One region of the Methylobacterium sp. 142-1Y genome, then DNA from elsewhere that is predicted to be linked to it. Evidence: riboswitches for the same ligand, from Rfam matches in the RefSeq annotation. Region 1 holds a riboswitch; each other region holds the start of a gene.
What was found. Region 1 has a riboswitch for cobalamin ahead of AC3AOF_RS05665 (TonB-dependent receptor). Riboswitches for the same ligand answer to the same signal wherever they lie in the genome.

Region 1 (4,596 bases):
ACCCGCTCCGCCTCGGTGAGGGTGGGGAAGCCGACGGCCAGCATCACCAGCCCGGAGACGAACCAGGTGACGATGAAGAGCGCGGTCGCGATGCCGAGCCAGCGATGGCCGAGATGCAGCCATCGCTTCAGGCGCTTGACGACACCTTTCATCAGAACGTGACGTGATAGGCGAGCTCGACCGAGCGCGGGCGGCCGAGCAGCCAGGAATTGGTGTTGCCCGAGATCGCGTAGAGCTGGTCGGTGAGGTTGTAGCCGCGCAGCGACAGGCGCGAGGTCGGCGTCACCTGCCAGTCGAGGGTGGCGTTGAGGAGCGTGTAGCCCGGCCGCTTCACCGTATTGGCGAAGTCGCTGAAGACCGGCCCGACATCGTTGACGCCGAGCCGCGCCACCCAGCCCGGCGCGAAGGCGTAGGCCAGCCAGACATTGGTGACGCGCTGGGGCACGTCGACCGGGACGTTGCCGGTAAACGACACCGCGGCGCCGTTGATCGTCTGGGCGAAGTTGTCGTAGCGGGCCCGCAGCAGGGCGGTGTTGGCCTCGATGCGCCACGCATCGGACAATTGGTAGGCGAAGGCGACCTCGACGCCGCGGGACGACTGGCTGCCGACCTGGGCCACCTCCGTCGGCCGGTCGGGGATCGGGGTCAGCAGGTTGTCCTTGCGGATGTGGTAGGCGGCGAAGGTCCACTCGCCGCGGCCATTGTCGAACAGGCCCTTGGCGCCGGCCTCGACCTGTTCGCCGGTGGCGAGCTGGAACTGCGATTGCGCCACGCTGGTGGTGATCAGGCTGCCGAGGGGATCGGCGGCGGTGGCGTATTGCGCGTAGAGGGCGAGGTCGGGCGTCGGATTGTAGACGGCGGCGACGCGGGTGCTGACGGAATCGAAGGTCTTCTCGAAGGCGGTCGACGCGAGCGGCCGGTTCACCGCCACCCGGGGGGCGTCGTAGCGGACCCCCGTGACCAGGGCGAATTGTGGCGTCAGCTCCAGCCGGTTCTCGGCGAAGACCGAGGCCTGGCGGGTGCGCGAGACGATGTCGGTGCGGGTGCCCGTGAGGTTGATGAAGCGCCCTTGGGCGAAATTGTACGGATCGACGACGCTCTCGCCGTCGAAGGGGGAGTTGCTGTCGCGGCGGAAATCGACGTGGTTGACGTCGAAGCCCAGGACCGTCGACGTCTTGAACCCGAACAGGCTGCCGCGGAACGTGGCATCGAGGCGGTTGCCGATCTGCTCCTCGTGATGGAAGATCTCGATATAGTCGCTGCGCTGGATCAGGCCGGTCGCCGGCTGGTAGGTATATTGCTCGACGTCGCGCCAATGCCGCTCGGTCGAGAGGCGGTAGGCGGTGTTGCGGATCGTGATGTCGGGAGTCGGGTTCCACTCGGTGCGCAACTGCGTCCAGTTGTCGAACCAGGCGATCTGCGAATCCCGGATGTTGTAGTTGGTGAAGCGCAAGCGGTCGGGTACCCGGCCGCCGACGAGCGGCGAGCCCCAGTAGCGGGTCGGCTCGTTATAACCGAGGTCGTGCGAGAGCGTGACGCTCAGGTCGGGCGCCGCCCGCCAGGTCACCGCGGCCGAGAGGGCGAGATTGCGGAAATCGCCGTCGGGCTTCACCCAGCCGTCGGCCCAGTTGCCGCTGAGATTGAACCGGTAGGCCAGGTTCTCGCCGACCGGCCCGCCGCTGTCGAGGGCGAGGCGTGCCAGGCCGTCCGAGCCGATCGCCGCCCGCGCCTCGCCGATGGGCGTGAAGACCGGCTTCTTCGGCACCACGTTGATGATGCCGCCGATCGCGCCCTCGCCGTAGAGCACCGAGGCCGGGCCGCGCAGGACCTCGATCCGCTCCGCCGACCAGGTGTCGAACGGGAAGGTGACCGTACCGGCCCCGACATAGAGCCGCGTGCCGTCGTAGAGCTGCTGCACCGAGCCGGCCCCGGCGAAGCCCCTCGCCGTGAAGGCGAGGTTGCCGTTGCCGGGCGCCGCGATGCTGGTGATGCCGACGGCGTTCTGGGTCACCGCCTCCTCGACGGTGTTCTGGCCCCGGGCCCGGACGGTCTCGCCGCTGATGATGTCGAGGCTCGCCGGGGTCTCGAGCGGGGTGAGGCCGAGGCGGGACCCCGAGCGCGACGGCGTCGCGAGGTTGAGGCCGGGCGCGGCCTCCTCGCGGTTGCGGCCCCCCGCGACGTCGATGCGGTCGAGGCTGATCTCCTCGGCGCAAGCAGGGGCGGCAACGAGCAGGACGGTGGCGGCGAGGGCGGTGGAGCGACGGGCGCGGAGCGCGGGCATGGAAGAGTCCAGGGCAGGATGGCGCCCCGTCCGTAGCCGGTCTCGCAAAAAATGTAACGTTATAAAGTTACATTTCCACTCTCCCGGACGATCTGCAGGACGCATTGCGCGCGTCCTGTCGGCGGATCGGGAGGGGAGGGGAGCGAGCATGGCGGGACGGCGCGAGGCTGTGGCACGTCACCGCGAACGACAGCGGGGCGAAGGCTCCTCGCCTCTCGCCTCGACACCCATCAGGACACCCCGCCCGACGTGCTCGCGTGTGACCACGGCTGACGGCAGGTCTCCTGGCTCACGGGTCAGCGCCTGCCATCGTCTTCCCAGGGAGCGTCGAGGATCCCCAGTGACGTAAGGTGATGGAAGGCTCGCCGCTTACAGTTGCGGGGGCAGCCGCGGCTTCGGGCTCGTCACCCTCACCGCGTTCCCTTTTGATCCCCGGAGGGAACCGTCGGAGGCAAGCTTAGCGATTCGGTTACGAAGGAGCAATGGTGATCGCGCGGTCGCTCACGGGGGCGATGCGCGGCGCCTCGCCGGATGGGCCGCCCGCGCAGTGGCGATCCGGTCCACTGTCCCCCCGGTCGATGGCGCAACGCGGCGCGGAGCCCGGCGACCTGTCGCAACGGCAGACTTGACGCCCTAAAATATTAGTGCACCAATGGATGAAAGTATGGAGCGATCCGTCGTCGCTCAAGGGCCGGCAGAGCCCGCAGGCAGCAAAACGGGGGAAACATGACGATCACACGCCGCAATGCGGTCGCGGGGCTCGCGGCCGGGGCGGGGCTCGTCCTCGGCGGGCGCGCCTGGGCGAACCTCGCCCTGCCGACCTCGCCCGTCGTCGTCACGGTGGTGGATGTCGCGGGCAACCTGGCGCTCACCCAGAAGGCGATCGAGGCCTATCGCCGGGCAAAGCCCGGCATCGTCTCGCGCTTCGCCTTCACCAAGGCACCGGCGCCGGAACTGCCCTCGAAGCTGAAGGCCCAGCAGGCCGCCGGCCGGGTCGACATCGACCTCGTGCTCACCGGCACCGACGGCATCGCCGCCGGCATCGAGCAGACGCTGTGGATCGACCTGAAGCCCTATGCCGGCCAGTTGCCGAAGCCCGCCGACATCTATCAGCCCGCCGCGCTCAGGCTGAACGGCCTGGCGCAGGGCCAGGGCCTGTGCGTCGCCTGGTACCCGTCGGGCCCGCTGATCGAGTACATGCCCGAGCGGGTGAAGACGGTGCCGACGAGCGCCGAGGAGCTTCTGGCCTGGGCGCGCCAGAACAAGGGCAAGTTCATGTATGCCCGTCCGGCCAATTCCGGTCCCGGTCGCACCTGGATCATGGGCCTGCCCTACATCCTCGGCGACAAGGACCCCAAGGACCCGGACAAGGGCTGGGACAAGACCTGGGACTACCTGAAGGCGATCGGCGAGACGGTCGACTACTACCCGGGCGGCACCTCGCAGACGATGAAGGAACTGGGCGAGGGCAGCCGCGACATCATCGTGTCGACCACCGGCTGGGACATCAACCCCCGCGTGCTCGGCGTGGTGCCGGCCGAGGCCAAGGTCGGGACGCTGAAGGATTTCCGCTGGGTGGCGGACGCCCATTACATGGCGGTGCCGAAGGGCGTGCCCGAGGAGAAGCTCGCGGTCATCCTCGACCTGATGGCCTTCCTGCTCCAGCCGGCGCAGCAGGCCTATACCTACGACGAGGGCTACTTCTATCCGGGCCCTGCCGTGAAGGGCGTCACCCTCGACATGGCCCCGCCGGAGAGCCGCGCGGCGATCAAGGACTTCGGCCGGCCCGAATACGACCGGATGATCGCCGACCACCCGATCGAGATGCCGCTCGACGCCGACAGGATGGTGGTGGCCTTCCGCCGCTGGGACGAGCAGGTCGGCTCCGGCAAGAAGCGGTGAGCCATGCCCGATACACGACAGCGTCCGGCCTTATGCCACCCGCAACCTCATCCTGAGGTGTCAGTCCATCAGAGATGGACTGACCTCGAAGGAGGGCTCCAGTTGGCTCGGAGACTTCTGGAGCCCTCCTTCGAGGTCAGTCGATCGAAGATCGACTAACACCTCAGGATGAGGTTGCGGGTGGGATAAGGCCGGTGCCGCACATGAACCGTCCCGTCGTGTACAGTGGCGTTGCGATTGGTCGCTACTCTATATATTCTATTTTGCCGCATTTTCTATGACGAGCCAGTCTCCGCTTCGTCGGGAAATGCTCTAACGCCGCAATGGTCGCCCGCAAAGAGGCGACGCGGCAGGAGAGGACACCGATGGCACGCCATCACGAGGCGCCGCAGGACCTGTGCTTGAGCGGCCTG
Region 2 (4,596 bases), 2.1 Mb from region 1:
GGCGCACGGCCTCGCTGTCGAGTGGAAGCTGTTCGACGTGCCCTGGGAGGTGCTGGTGGCGCGCAACGAGGCGCGGGGCCGGCTCGAACCGGCCCACCGACAGCCGGACGCCGTGCTGCAGCTGACTTACGAGGCATTCCGGGCCCCAGATGCCTGGTGGCGGACGCTGCCCCCGGACCGGATCGAGGTCGTCGCGACCTGAACGACACCCTTGCTTATCGTTTCGTAAGGCGGCGGTTCCGTGCACGAAAACACTGACGTCATCCTCAAGCCGACGCTCCTCTACCGCCTGCGGCTGCTTGCCGGGACGCCACGGCACTACGCTGCGAGCGCGACGACGAAGCAGTTGCTGAAGCTAGGCTTGATCGAGGCGACGGGACGCGTTCATCCCGACACGCAGTTCTGCGAGTACGCCTTGACCGCGGCAGGCCGCCGGTCCCTCGCACGGCGAGAGACCGGTGAACCGTGACAGGCGTTACCGCCGCGGGCGTTCGCCGAGGCCGACAGGGTCCTGCCGCAACGGACGGTTCCGCGATTAGAACCGGGCCGTCACGCTGAGCGTCACGCGCCGCGGCTCGCCGACACCGACCCAAAACGAGTTGTAGGATCGTTCGTAGTAGGTCGTATCGAAGATGTTATCGACGTTCAGGCCTACCCGCAGCTTGTCGGTTCGGTAATAGACCAGGGCATCCGCGAGCACGTAGCCCGGCAGCCGGAACGCCTCATTGCCGCTGTCGCCGAGGCGTGAGCCCACCACCCGGACGCCGCCGCCGATGCCGAAGCCCTTCCAGTCGCCGCCCTGCACCTCGTAGACGCCGAGCAGGCTGCCCGAGTGGCGCGGGATGTTGAGCAGCGGCGAGCCGACCCGCAGCACCTCGTCACGCGTCACCGCCGCGTCGATGAAGGCGTAGCCGCCGATCACCCGGAACTCCGGCGTCACCTGACCGACAAAGCCGAGGTCGAAACCCTGGCTGCGCACCGCCCCGGCGGCGATCTGGAAGAAGAAGTCCGCCGGGTCGGTGGTGAGGACGTTCTCCTTCTCGATGTGGAAGGCGGCGGCCGTGATGCCCAAGCCGTCGAACAGGTCGAGCTTGGCGCCCACTTCGTAGCCGAAGCCGGTCTCGGGCGCGAAGGGACGCGTCGCGCGGTCGAAGCCGGTATTGGGGCGGAAGGACGCTGCGACGTTGCCGTAGAGCGAGAGGAACGACAGCGGCTGATAGACGAGGCCCGCGCGCGGCGACAGGCCGGTGCGGTCCTGCTCGGTGCGGTCCCCGGCGTTCTTGTCCCGGAAGGTCTGGTTGTAGAAGTCGGTACGGTTGCCGAGCAGCAGCTTCCATTCCGGGCTCAGCGCGATCTGGTCCTGGGCGTAGAACGCGGTATTGCCGACATTTTCGCTCGCCCGGTACGAGCGCGTGAAGGGCGGCTTCATCTGGCCGTAGACCGGATTGAATAGGTCGAGCGCGAACGGATCGATGCGAGGCGTCGATCGCAGCAGGTTCTCGGTGCTGTTGTAACGCTCGTGTTCGAGGCCCAGCAGCACGGTATGGGCAATGGGACCGGTGTCGAAGCGCCCGACGAGCTCGGCTTGCCCGATCGCCACGCCCCAGGTGAAGTCGTGCCGGCGGAACTCGCGCAGCAGCGTACGGCCGTCGTCGAGAAGGCCGGTTGCACCGGTCTGCAGGCCGGTCAGGCTGCCGGTGTTGAGGTGGGTGGCGAGGCGCAGATGCCAATCGGCGTTGAAGGCGTGCTCCAGCCGCACCTGCAGGATGCCGGCCTCGGAGACCGAATCGTCTCCCGGCTCTCCGAAGAAGCGCGAGCGCGGCACCACCCCGAGGCGGTTGTTCACCGCCACCGTACCGCGATCGAAGGTCGCGCGGTTCCGCAGGTACTGTGCCTCGACCGTCAGCTTGGTGTCGGGAGTGACCTGCCAGCTCACCACGGGTGCGGCGAGCACCCGGTCGCCGTCGACGTAGTCACGAAAGCTGTCCTGGCGGGCGAGGACCCCGTTGAAGCGGTAGAGCACGCTGCCGTCCCGGGTCAGCGGGCCGCCGGCATCGACGGTGGTGCGGGCGGTGCCGAAGCTGCCGAACAGGGCGCCCATCTCGACGAACGGCAGGGCGACTGGCTGCTTGGTCAGGATGTTGATGGTGCCGCCCGGGTCGCTGCGGCCGTAGAGTGCGCCGCTCGGTCCTTTCAGCACCTCGATCGACTGGACGTTCTGTGTATCGGGCGCGCCGTTGTAGCCGCGAGCGATGTTGAAGCCGTTCTGGAAAATGTCCTGAGTGGCGAAGCCCCGCACCGAGTAGAGGGCGAGGTTCTGGTTGCCGAAATCGTTCTGCTTGGCGATGCCGGGCACGTAGTCGAGGGCGCGCTCGACGCGGGTGGCGGCGGTGTCGCGCAGAACCTCGCGGGGGACGACGTCGACCTGCTGGGGCAGGTCGCGCCTCGGCGTGATGGTCTTGGATCCGCTGTAGAGTTCCTCGACGCGGTAGCTCGGCGTCGCCGTAAAGGTGCCCTCGACCGAGATCGGATCGAGCGGGATGGTGGCGTCGGCGGGTGCCGATGAACTCGCGGGCTGGGCGCGAGATGGAAGGGCGGTCACGACGGGCGAGAGAGCGCAGGCGGCGATGGCACAAAGCCGGAGCGACGAACGAGAGCGGGACGGGATCACGGAGCCTCGGTGAACGGCTGTGGCACGTCACCGCGAACGAAGTCTCGCACGGATGCACGCATCCGCCTCGACACCCGTCGGAACACCCCGTCCGACGCGCTTCGCGTGTGACCACGGCTGACGGCAGGTCTCCTGGCTCGCGGGTCAGTGCCCGCCACCGTCTTCCCGGGTGAGGCACCCAGTGACACAGGTGGTGGAGGGCTCGCCGCTTACAGTTGCGGGGGCAGCTGCGGATTAGGACCTGGGTCCTCACCGCATTCCCTTTTGATCCCCGGGGGGAACCGTCGCTGTCTCTGTTACAGCCACGTTTCCGATCGTCAATGTCAGGCAGCGGCAATCCACTGGTTGTGCCGCTCAAAGCACACAACTTTCCTATGGCGAACCCCCCGCTGGCGAGGGAGACATCGGCTAGAGTCCAAATTCTATCAGCTTGGACGTGCGACAGACCGCAGAGGGAGGGAAGCAAGAGCTCGTGATTACGATAGGAAGGTCCGGATTGCTCGCCGAAGCGGTCGATCAAATTGAGAAACCCACAACTCATACTGTTTCCTGTACCTGATGTGTGGCCGTAGGCTGCTACGGCGAGGGCATCCGGCGGTCTCACGGTTTCCCGGTCTGCGTCCCCTGTCGCTCAACGGCGATGGCCGCACGATCGCCTTCCGGCCTGATCCCGGATGTCCTGATGGCTGCTCCGGACAGTCGATCGGGCCCTGCCTCGTGCAGGCGCCCGCGTACAGGACAGGATCACCCATGTCACACAGCGCCACCATCCCCACCGTGGCCGGCATCGATGTCGGCAAGCACTTCCTCGATCTCGGCTTCTTCCCGGCGGCCAAGCCGGTGCGTCAGGACAATACGGAGACCGGCATCGCCAAGCTGATCTCGACGCTCAAGCAGCGCGGGATCCGCACGGTCGCCCTGGAGGCGATCGGCCCCTACGCCTATCCCCTCATCGCCGCCCTGCGTAAAGCTGAGCTCGATGTCGCCCTGGCCGATCCGCGCCAGGTCAAGGCGTTCCGCTCCGCCGAAGGGCTGATCGCCAAGACAGACCGGCTGGACGCCGCCCTCATCGCCCGCTTTGCTCAGCGCATGAGCGAGCACCTGCGCCCCGCCCCGACCCCCGACCAGATCACCCTCAAGGCTCTCTCGACCCGGCGCCGCCAGCTCACCGAGCTGATCGCCATGGAGAAGACCCGCCTGGCCCAGGCCCTCGACCCGGCCATCGCCGACAGCCACAGGGCGGTGATCAAGGCCCTGACGGCTGCCTGCACCGAGGTCGAGGCCGCTCTCGAGGCACGCATCGCCGCCGAGCCTGGCCTGGCGCGCAAGCGCGCGATCCTGACCTCGATCCCCGGGATCGGTTCGCGCATCGCCAGCGTGGTGATCACCGACATGCCCGAACTCGGCACGCTCGACCGCAAGGCGGCGGCCAGTCTGGCCGGGATGGCGCCTCATCCGACCCAGAGCGGGGCTCACCCGGGCCGCCACGCGATTGCCGGTGGGCGTCCCTGCCTGCGCACGGCCTTCTACATGGCCGGGATGGTGGCGGCGCGCAGCTGTCCGGCCTTCCGCGAGCCGTACCGGGCGATGCGAACGGCGGGTAAGCCGGCCAAGGTGGCGATCGTGGCGTCGGGCCGACGCCTGGTGGTGCTGGCCAACGCCCTGGTGCGCGACGACACGACGTTCGAGGCGAGCAAGTTGCAGCAGGGAGAGGCCGGTCGGGGGGAGGAGAACGCCGCGTCCCCTGCGGGATCCGATCCGTGACGAGCGAGAGGAGCGATGTCTTCATCGCTCCTCTCGCCGAGCTTGGCGTTCGCCGGTGGGAGCGGGTCAAGGCCTTGTCGCGCGAAGCGCGAGGGCGCGCAGCGCCCGCCTTGACGCGCTCGCGCCGGTGAACGATCTGACCCCCATACGGCTAAAACCAA
Region 3 (4,596 bases), 720 kb from region 1:
GTGCTCTCGCGCTCGAAGCCCAGCAGCAGGGTGTGGCCGATCCCGGCGGTATCGAAGCGCCCGACCAGCTCGGCCTGGCCGAGGGCCACGGCGGCGCGGTAGTTGCGATAGTTGCGGTCGCGCAGGACCGTGCGGTTGTCGGCGGCGATGTCCCGCACCTCGACCGCCTCGCCGGCGAGCGAGTTGGAGTTGAGGTAGGTGGCAAGCCGCATCTGCCAGTCGGCATCGAGGCGGTGGTCGACCCGGATCTGCATCGAGTCGTTGGTCTGCCGGATGCTCTGGCCCGGCTCGCCGAGGAAGCGCGAGATCGGCAGGAACCCGAGCCGGTTGTCGATCGCGATGACGCCGCGGTCGAACACCGTGCGGTTCCTCAGGAACTCGGTCTCGACCGTGACCTTGGTGTCGGGCGTGACCTGCCAGCTCACGACGGGGGCGACGAACAGCCGGTCGCCGTCGACGAAATCGCGAAAGCTGTTCTGGCGCCCGGTCGCGAGGTTGAAGCGGTAGAGCAGCGTGCCGTCTTCGTTGAGCGCGCCGCCCGAATCGATTGTGCCGCGGACCTGCTCGAACGAGCCCCAAAGACCGCCCATCTCGACGAAGCGTTCCGCGGTCGGCTGCTTGGTGATGATGTTGACGAGGCCGCCCGGGTCGCTGCGCCCGAACAGGCCGCCGCCGGGGCCCTTCAGCACCTCGATCCGCTCGACGTTCTGGGTGTCGGGCGGCGGCGGGAACCCGCGGTTGAGGGGAAAGCCGTTCTTGTACAGCTCCGAGGTGGTGACGCCCCGGATGGCGTAGCTGAAGATGGTGAGGCCGCCGAAATTGTTCTGCTGCGCGACGCCCGGCATATAGGTGAGGACGCGGTCGACCCGCGTCGCCGCGAGGTCGGTGACGACCTCTCGCGGCGCGACGGTGACGACCTGCGGCACGTCGCGCTGGGGCGTATCGGTCTTCGTGCTGCTCACCGCCCGGTCGCCGCGAAAGCCCGGGGTCGGGCCGATGAGCCCGATCGTGCCGGCGGCGGAGGGCGCCGGGAGCGCAGGGGCGCCCGCCACCACGACCTCGTCGAGGGCGATGGTCTCCTGCCCGTGCGCGGTGCCGGCCGCGAGGATCAACCCCAGGGCGGTCGCCAGGGCGGGCATGGGATGATGAAGAGGCGGGCGGGTTCTCAACGAAGCATACTCGATGTTGCCGCGCGAATGCGTCCGGGCGAGTGGCAGGCCGAAGGCCGCGCGAAAATCGCGCGGCGCACAGCCCGACCGCTCCCCCGGGCCGCACCGCCCGCGGGACGTGACCGCGCCGCGAGGCGCATGCCGAGGCAGGTCTACTGGCTCGCGGAGCACCGGTCCCGCCTCGCCTTCCCGGTGCCAGGCGCACCAGTGGCTTTCGGCGGCGGGTCATCTCCGCTCACAGTTGCGGGGGCAGCCTCGGCCTCACCGCGGATGCTTCCGCATCCGATGGGGTCACCGAGCTCCCGCTTCGCCCGCGGGCTCAGCACCCGGGGAACCTTGGCGGCACCATCCATGGCAGCCCGACCGTGCGTAAGCAACACTCGGAAACGCAATGTAATAATGTTACCGAACCTGTGTCCACAGGAACACACCGGCCGGCGACGGGCCCGGGCCTACTCGCCGCGCAGGAAGGCCGCCGTCGCCGGATGGAGCCAGGATGCCGGAACCGCCCCCGACAGGTCGCGGGGGTCGCTCGGCCGCTCGTGCGGCAGGTGCCGGGCGAGGGCCGGCTTCGCCTTGTCGATCGCTGCGACGAAGCGGGCCACCGCCGCCGGGTCGAGGCCGGGCTTGCCGAGGATGAAGCTCCACGATCCCACGGTGTCGATTGCCGCGTCCTGGCCCGGGAAGGTGCCGGGCGCCACGGTGATGCGCCGCAAGGACGGGCTCGCCGCCAGGATCGCCGGAAGAGCCGTCGCCGGGGGGCCGAGGAAGCGAGCCCCGCCCGGACCCTCGGCCATCGCGCGGAAGCCCGGCCAGCCGGTGCCGCCGCCGAACAGGGCCGCGGCCTGGCCTGCCCGTACCATCACCGGGCCGTCGCCGGCATGGTCGAGGAGAATCGGCCCGATGTCGCGCTCGGGGTCGATGCCTGCCCCGCGCAGGATCGTCCGGCCCATGGCGGTGAGGCCGGAACTGCGCGTGCCCAGGGCCACCGGTTGCCCGCGCAGGTCGTCGAGGCTGCGAACCGGGCTGTCGGCCGGCACCACGAACAGGCCCGGCGCCGCGTAGACCGGGGCGACCACGGTCACGGCCGGCGGCGCGCCCTGCTGGCCAAGCGCCTCGTAGGCGTATTCGCCCTGGACGAGGCCGAGATCGACCCGTCCGTCACGCAGGAGAACCAGGTTCTCGGTCGAGCCCTTGCTGGAGCGCAACTCCACGGTGAGATCCGGGTCCACCTCCCGGATCGCCGCCGCCAGCGCCTCGCCATAGGCCGGGAAGCCGCCGCCGGGCGTCGCGGTGGCCAGGACGAGGCGCAGGGGCTCGCCAGCATGGGCGGAGGTTAGGAGGCCGATCCAGGCGGCAGCGGCGATCAACCTGCGATTCAACATGGGTTAAGGTGTCCTCGACCGTCCCGACGGTGGTGCCACCCGGCCCGCCTCCGCTCAAGCCACGGCTCACGCCGTCCACCGGCATAGGGGCCGCCTGCGGTGCCACGCATGCGACCGGGCCGTCACCTCCCCTGCCCGTCGACGGTCGGGTTGCCGTTCCGGCGGCGGGCCTGCCCCGCCCGCCGAAAGCCTCACGCCGCCGCGTTCTCGTCTCCGGGCTCCTCGCTCGTATGCTCGGCGAAATGGGCGATCGGGCCGGGGCGGCCGAGAAGATAGCCCTGCGCCTCGTGGCAGTTCTCGGCCCCCAGGAAGGCGAGCTCGGCCGAGGTCTCGACGCCCTCCGCCAGGACCGGCAGGCCCAGCCCCCTCCCTAAGCCCAGCACCGCCCGCATGATCGCCGCGGTCTCGTGGTTGACGTCGACGGCGCGGATGAACGACCGGTCGATCTTGATCTTGTCGAACGGGAAGGCGCGCAGGTTGGACAGGGACGAGTAGCCTGTGCCGAAATCGTCCATGGCGATCCGCACCCCCATCGCCTTGACCCGGCGCAGGGCGGCGAGCGCCCGCACCGGATCGCGCACGAGCGCTGTCTCGGTGATCTCGAGTTCGAGCCGGGCGGGAGAGAGGCCTGTGGTGAACAGAACTTCGTGGACGAGCTCGGCGAAGCCCGGGGCGTGGAGCTGCACCGCCGAGACGTTGACGGCGATGCGCAGCGGCTTGTCCCACGAGGCCGCCTCGCGGCAGGTCTCGCGCAACACCCACTCGCCGATGCCGAGGATGCTGCCGGTCTCCTCCGAGATCGGGATGAACTGGTCCGGCGGGACGTTGCCGCGCTCCGGGTGCTGCCAGCGCAGCAAGGCCTCGAAGCCGACGACGATCCCGGTGTCAATCGCCATCTGCGGCTGGTAGTCGATCCGGAACTCGCCCCGCTCGACGGCGTGGCGCAGGTCGTGCTCGAGGGAGCGGCGATCGCGGATCTGCGCGGCGAGCACCGGTTCGAAGAACCGGTGGACGCCCCGTCCATGGTTCTTGGCGCAGTACAGCGCGGCGTCGGCGTGGTTGAGCAGGGTCTGGGCGTCCTCCGCGTCGGTCGGGCACAGCGCGATGCCGATGCTGGTCGCCAGGATCGGGCCGGCGCCCGCCCGCTGGTTGCCCTCGCGGATCACCCGCAGGATCTCCTCGGCGAGGAGCCCGGCCTCCTCCGCGCGCGCGAGGTCCGGCATCACGATCGCGAACTCGTCGCCGCCGAGGCGCGCCATCATCTGCCGCGGGCCGAGAACCGGGGCGATCCAGCGCGCCAGGGCCTGGAGCAGGCCGTCGCCCATGGCGTGGCCGTAGAGGTCGTTGACGTCCTTGAAGCGGTCGAGGTCGAGGCAGAGGACGGCGACGAGGCGGCCTCCGGAGCGCGCCGCGGCGATCTCCTCGTCGAGGCGGGCGCGGAAGCTCGCCCGGTTCGGCAGGCCGGTCAGGGTATCGTGGTGGGCCAGGAACTGGATGTCCTGCTCGGCCTTGCGCCGTGCCCGCAGGTCGCGGACCGCGACGGCGTGGAAGGGCCGGTTGCCGAGCGGCCGCCGGATCACGTCGACCGGCAGCGCCTCGCCGTCCGCTCCCCTGAGTTCGGCCTCGACGAGGTGGCCGTTCGGGCCGGCGTCGAGGCGCGCGACCACGACCTCGGGCAGGATCTCGGTGATCGGCCGTCCGACCAGAGCCGCCGGCGTCCGGCCGATCAGCTCGGCGAGGCTGGTATTGACGGTCACGATGCGCCGGCCCTCGCAGATCGCGATGCCCTCGACCGCGGCGTCGGCGAGGCTGTTCATCAGATCCTGCGACTCGCGCCGGCGCCGGGCGCGGCCGTCCAGAGTCAGGCCGGTGAAGGCGAGGACGAGGAGCGTCAGGCTGGCAAAGCCCAGCGAAGCGGCGAACTCGCCGCCGCTGGCCGTCGGCACGAGCCCGCCGGCGGCCAGGCTGAGCGTGACCGCGTGCGGCAGCATCACCGCGCAGGACAGGAGCAGGGCTCCGGCGGCGCGGCTCGCCGGGCTCTC
Region 4 (4,596 bases), 2.1 Mb from region 1:
GACGCGGAGGCGCACGGTCAATCGCCTTGCTGCAACGCTTCGAAATATTCCTGAGGCCAGTACACGGCTGTTCCACGCTGAGAGCGCGACTCAGCAGCCGAGGGAGGAGCACCATCCCGCAACAGCGCACTCACCGAGCGGGTTCGAGCCGGTCGTACCCTTTGGCGCGGTAGATGATGACCGAGGCGATCCACGCCACGACGAAGATGCCGACCACGGCGAAGCCGGCCTCGCCCAGATTGTCGTTGAGCGTGCTCACCGCTTGCCACAGTCCGCCCGTGAGCCCGAGCTTGTCGCCGATCAGGCCGAGGGCCTCCAGGCCGCCGATGAACAGCGCGACCGTCGCCGAGGCCGCCGTGATGGTCAGGTTGTACCAGAGCTTGCGGACCGGGTTCGCGAGTGCCCAGCCGTAGGCGCCGGTCATCAGCACGCTGTCGGTCGTGTCCAGGAGCGTCATGCCCGCGGTGAACAGCGCCGGGAAGATCAGGATCGCCCAGAACGACAGGCCCTGCGTGGCCTGCGTCGCCGAAATCCCAAGCAGAGCGACCTCGGTCGCGGTATCGAAGCCCAACCCGAAGAGGAAGCCGATCGGGTACATGTGCCAGGAGCGCGAGACCACGCCGAAGATCCGGCGGAACAGGCGCGCCAACAGCCCTCGTCCAGCTAGGAGCGTGTTCAGGTCTTCGTCCACGATCTTCCCGCCTCGGCGCACGCGGCAGAACGCGGACCAGACGCCGCGCAGGATGAACAGGTTGGCGATGCCGATGACGAGCAGGAACGTCGCCGAGACCGCGGTGCCGATCACGCCGCCGAGGTCATGGAACTGGTCGAGGCTGTCCTTCATCGCCGCAGCCGTCACGGCGATCAGGCCCGAGGCCAGGATGACGATGGTGGAGTGGCCGAGGGAGAAGAAGAAGCCGACCGAGTGGGGCTTCTTGCCCTCCTGCATGAGCTTGCGCACCACGTTGTCGATGGCCGCGATGTGGTCTGCGTCGAAGGCGTGGCGCAGTCCGAAGCTGTAGGCGAGGAAGGCGGTCGAGAGCAGGACGGGCTTATTGGCGAAGGTCGTGAGTGCCGCTGCCCAGGCCGCGATGTTGGCGGCGATCAGGACGGCGTAGACGAGCCCGATCTTCACCCTGAGACGGGCGGGCTGATCGTCGAAGGGGTTGGGCAGCAAGGGTCCGCTCCGGATGGTAGGGCTCGTCTCAGCCAGGAATGCCCGTCAGAACCGCCCCGCCAGGGTCAGGCGCACCGCGGTCGGCTCGACCGGGTGGAAGTGTCGGTCGGCAACGGCGGCCGCCTCTCCGGGCAGGCGGGACTCGTAGAAGTAGGTGATCTGGTCGGCCCGGGCGTTCGTCAGGTTGAGCACGTCGAGGGCGAGGCTCACGCCATTGTCGAAGGCGTAGCCGATCCGGCCGTTGAGCAGGGCGGTCGGCTTCGAGCGCACCGAGTTGTCCTCGATCAGGGGCCGGGGGCCGAAATAGCGGAAGCGCAAGCTACCGAACCAACCCTGGCCCTCGCCGAACGTGACGCCCGCCGAGGCGATGGTGGTCGGTGCCTCCGGCACGCGCTGGCCGACGGGGTCATGGTCGGAGAAGCGTGCGTTGGTGATCGTCAGGTCGCCCTCCAGCCGCAGCCAGGGCGTGAGGGCGTAATGGTTGCTCCACTCGATGCCGAAACGGCGGGTCGGCCGGCTCGGCTCGGTGGTGCCGGTGTCGCCTTGGAAGAGGTTCTCGGAAGCGAAGTCGAGCCGGAACAGCGCGAGGCTCGTCTCCAGCCCGGCGATGGAGCGATTGCGGATCCCGACCTCGTAGCCCGTCGAGGGGACCAGGAAGGGCGAGCGGCTGATGTTGAACAGCGGGCTTGCCGGATCGACCGTCGCGGTGACGCCGCGGACGTCGTTCGAGTGGAAACCGCCGCCGTAGTTCAGGTAGATCTCGGTATCCGCCCACGGCCCGAACACCGCCCCGAGCTTCGGGTTGACGATGCTGTCGCGAGCGCGGCCCGAATTCGCCGGGGTGTCGGAGCGGACATCGGCGTAGTAGCCGTCGGCTCGGAAGCCGACGCTGGTGCGCAGCCAGTCGGTCCAGCGCACCCGGTTCTCGTAGTAGAACGCGGCGCTCGCTTCCAACACGTGGTCGTCAAGCACCGTCGAGCGGGTTTGCCGTGCCGTTGTGTTGAACAGCCCGACCCGGATGTCGTCGGTGCGGGTCTGGACACCAATCTCGTTCTCCATCGGCAACCCGAACAGGTCGCCTTGGAAGACCCTGGAGATCTCGCCACCGCCGAGCACGCGGGCATCGCGCTGGCGGAACTGGTCGCCGTTGACGGGGTCGTTGAGGAAGTAGGTGAGGTTGTTCCAGAGGTTCATCTGGTAGCGGATCACGTAGGCCGAGGCCCGGGTGATGCCGCCGGCATCCGACTGGCTCCAGCGCCCGGAGAGCGAGAAGCGCCCGGTATCGCCGCCATCAGTCGGATCCAGCGTGCCGTAGCGGCCGATGATGCCCTCCGCCACCGCTCGCTCCGGGATCTGGTTGGTGGCGTTCCACTTGGCCCAGTAGGCCATGCCGGTGACGGCGAATCCGTCGGTCGCGGTGCCCTGGCTGTAGCGGGCGACGCCGTTGAGCTTGCGAAGGGCATCGGGCACGACCCATGGCCCGTCATAGGTCTGCGCTTCGCCTGCCACGAGGAGGTTTCCCGCACCGAGCGGAACGGAGGCGGCCGAGAGCCCTCGCTTGAAGCCGAAGCTGCCCAGCGTGGTGAGCGCGATGTTGCGGTCGAGTTTGTCGAGATAGTCGATCCGCACCGACCCCGCCGAGGCGAAGTCGCCGTCGCGGACGAAGTACGGCCCCTTGTGGAACTCGACCGCGCCGACGAGCTCGGGGATCAGGAAGTTGAGGTCGGCGTAGCCCTGGCCATGGGCGTGGGTGCGCATGTTCACCGGCATACCGTCGACGTGGATGGCGATGTCGGTGCCGTGGTCGAGGTTGAAGCCGCGCAGGAAGAACTGGTTGGCTTTGCCCTCGCCGGAATGCTGGGTGACGATCAGGCCCGGCACGGATTCCAGCACCTCGCCCGGGCGAGTGATCGGGCGGCTGTTGATCGCTGCGCCGCTGATGATGCCCGCGCTCGCCGCGTCGACGGGGCGCAGCCCGCCGCCGATGCCGGTGGTGCCACCAGGATAGCCGGCGCTGGCGGCCCCAGCCACGCTGGGAAGCGGCGCCGTCACCTCGATTTCGTCGAGACGGATCTCGTCTTGGGCAAAGGCAGATGCAGGGAGGCTGACCGCGGCGAGAGCCGCGAGGAACAAGGAACGGGAGACGGCGGTCACAAGGGAGCCTTTACGGCAGTGGCACGTCACCGTGGAGGCACCGGAACACCCCGTCCGGCGCGGCCCACATGTGACCACGGCTGACGGCCGGTCTCCTGGCTCGCGGGTCACCGCCCTCCATCGTCTTCCCGGGATGACCCCAGTGACGTCGGTGATGCAGGGCTCGCCGCTCACAGTTGCGGGGGCAGCTGCGGATTAGGACCTGGGCCCTCACCGCATTCCCTTTTAATCCCCATAGGGAACCGTCGAGCCCAGCTACGCGGCGATACGGCACGCGGTCAAGTGAGGCGGCGCGCGGCGGCGCAGGCACCACCGATGCCGGCGAATGCTGCGGTGGAGTTTGCTTCGGCACGAAAAAAGCCGGGTTGGGGAAGATCCCCACCCGGCTTCCAATGCTTCAGCGGGTGACCGCACGCGCGCGGATGACCCGCACGCCATCGTCGTTGACATCCTAGCGCATGAGCACCGGAGTGAGATGGCGCCCCGTGGACCCGGCCGGCCTTGGAATACGACGGTTCCAGTGCGTGGCCACCAGTGCAGGATTTCGCCTTCATCTGAGCGGAACCGATGCAGTCCCTCGCGGTCGTGCCATGACCAATCCCCGAACACCCCGCAGTCGAGGGCGGCATTTTGCAGGTCCAGCAGCGAGCCATTGTGTTTCAGTTTCATCGTGCGATCTCCGGCGCCGGCAAAAGTTCCGGCGAAGATTATTTTACCGAGTCGTGGTTTGGCCTAATGGGACACCTAAATCTGGGACCTCCAGGCTGCAGAGGCTTTGACGGCCTGACGCAGGACGGGCCGTCCGGCGCCGCCGGCCAACGTGACCCGGGCTCGCCTCGTCCCTGAGGCTGCCTACGAAGGCACGCTGCTGGCCGGTCTACGCAACGCATCCCGCGGCGCCTCGAGTCGTGTGCTGTTCACGCGATTCGGCGGGGGTGCCCCTGGCAACGCGGACGCCTAGTTCGACGCCGCCATTCTGCGGGCGCTGCTGCTAGAACGACGGCACAACCTTAAACGCGCATATTGTCACCCATAGCCCCCCAATTTCAGGCCTTCGGCGTTTCGTAGATCGTTACCCGTCCGAGATAATTTGCTGACTAAACTGTCTGCACTACGCCGTACGATATCATAATCTAATTGTTCTATCTGGGTTCGGCGCTGATATCCTAAGTCATGAGTCGGTAAAATACAATTTTAACCGCAGCTTCCCCCGATCGTTGGTATGCCAACGCTTTCAAGACCTGCATTCATCAGCTTGCAATGTG

Region 2: linked by a shared signal. The riboswitch ahead of AC3AOF_RS14995 (TonB-dependent siderophore receptor) and the one ahead of AC3AOF_RS05665 (TonB-dependent receptor) in region 1 are both predicted to bind cobalamin.
Region 3: linked by a shared signal. The riboswitch ahead of AC3AOF_RS08800 (TonB-dependent siderophore receptor) and the one ahead of AC3AOF_RS05665 (TonB-dependent receptor) in region 1 are both predicted to bind cobalamin.
Region 4: linked by a shared signal. The riboswitch ahead of AC3AOF_RS15040 (TonB-dependent receptor) and the one ahead of AC3AOF_RS05665 (TonB-dependent receptor) in region 1 are both predicted to bind cobalamin.

What each region holds. Positions count from the first base shown of each region.
Region 1 is NZ_CM173224.1:1,192,634-1,197,229, reverse strand. Features, by position in the region: gene AC3AOF_RS05670 (PepSY domain-containing protein) at 1-152, opposite strand, end outside; gene AC3AOF_RS05665 (TonB-dependent receptor) at 152-2,281, opposite strand; cobalamin riboswitch at 2,539-2,743, opposite strand; gene AC3AOF_RS05660 (extracellular solute-binding protein) at 3,008-4,183, shown strand; gene AC3AOF_RS05655 (ABC transporter ATP-binding protein) at 4,549-4,596, shown strand, end outside.
Region 2 is NZ_CM173224.1:3,299,109-3,303,704, reverse strand. Features, by position in the region: gene AC3AOF_RS15005 (AAA family ATPase) at 1-202, shown strand, start outside; gene AC3AOF_RS15000 (hypothetical protein) at 242-469, shown strand; gene AC3AOF_RS14995 (TonB-dependent siderophore receptor) at 536-2,602, opposite strand; cobalamin riboswitch at 2,777-2,972, opposite strand; gene AC3AOF_RS14990 (IS110 family RNA-guided transposase) at 3,422-4,435, shown strand.
Region 3 is NZ_CM173224.1:1,913,984-1,918,579, reverse strand. Features, by position in the region: gene AC3AOF_RS08800 (TonB-dependent siderophore receptor) at 1-1,139, opposite strand, end outside; cobalamin riboswitch at 1,298-1,522, opposite strand; gene AC3AOF_RS08795 (TAXI family TRAP transporter solute-binding subunit) at 1,622-2,554, opposite strand; gene AC3AOF_RS08790 (putative bifunctional diguanylate cyclase/phosphodiesterase) at 2,746-4,596, opposite strand, start outside.
Region 4 is NZ_CM173224.1:3,310,033-3,314,628, forward strand. Features, by position in the region: gene AC3AOF_RS15035 (HoxN/HupN/NixA family nickel/cobalt transporter) at 131-1,177, opposite strand; gene AC3AOF_RS15040 (TonB-dependent receptor) at 1,223-3,229, opposite strand; cobalamin riboswitch at 3,400-3,593, opposite strand.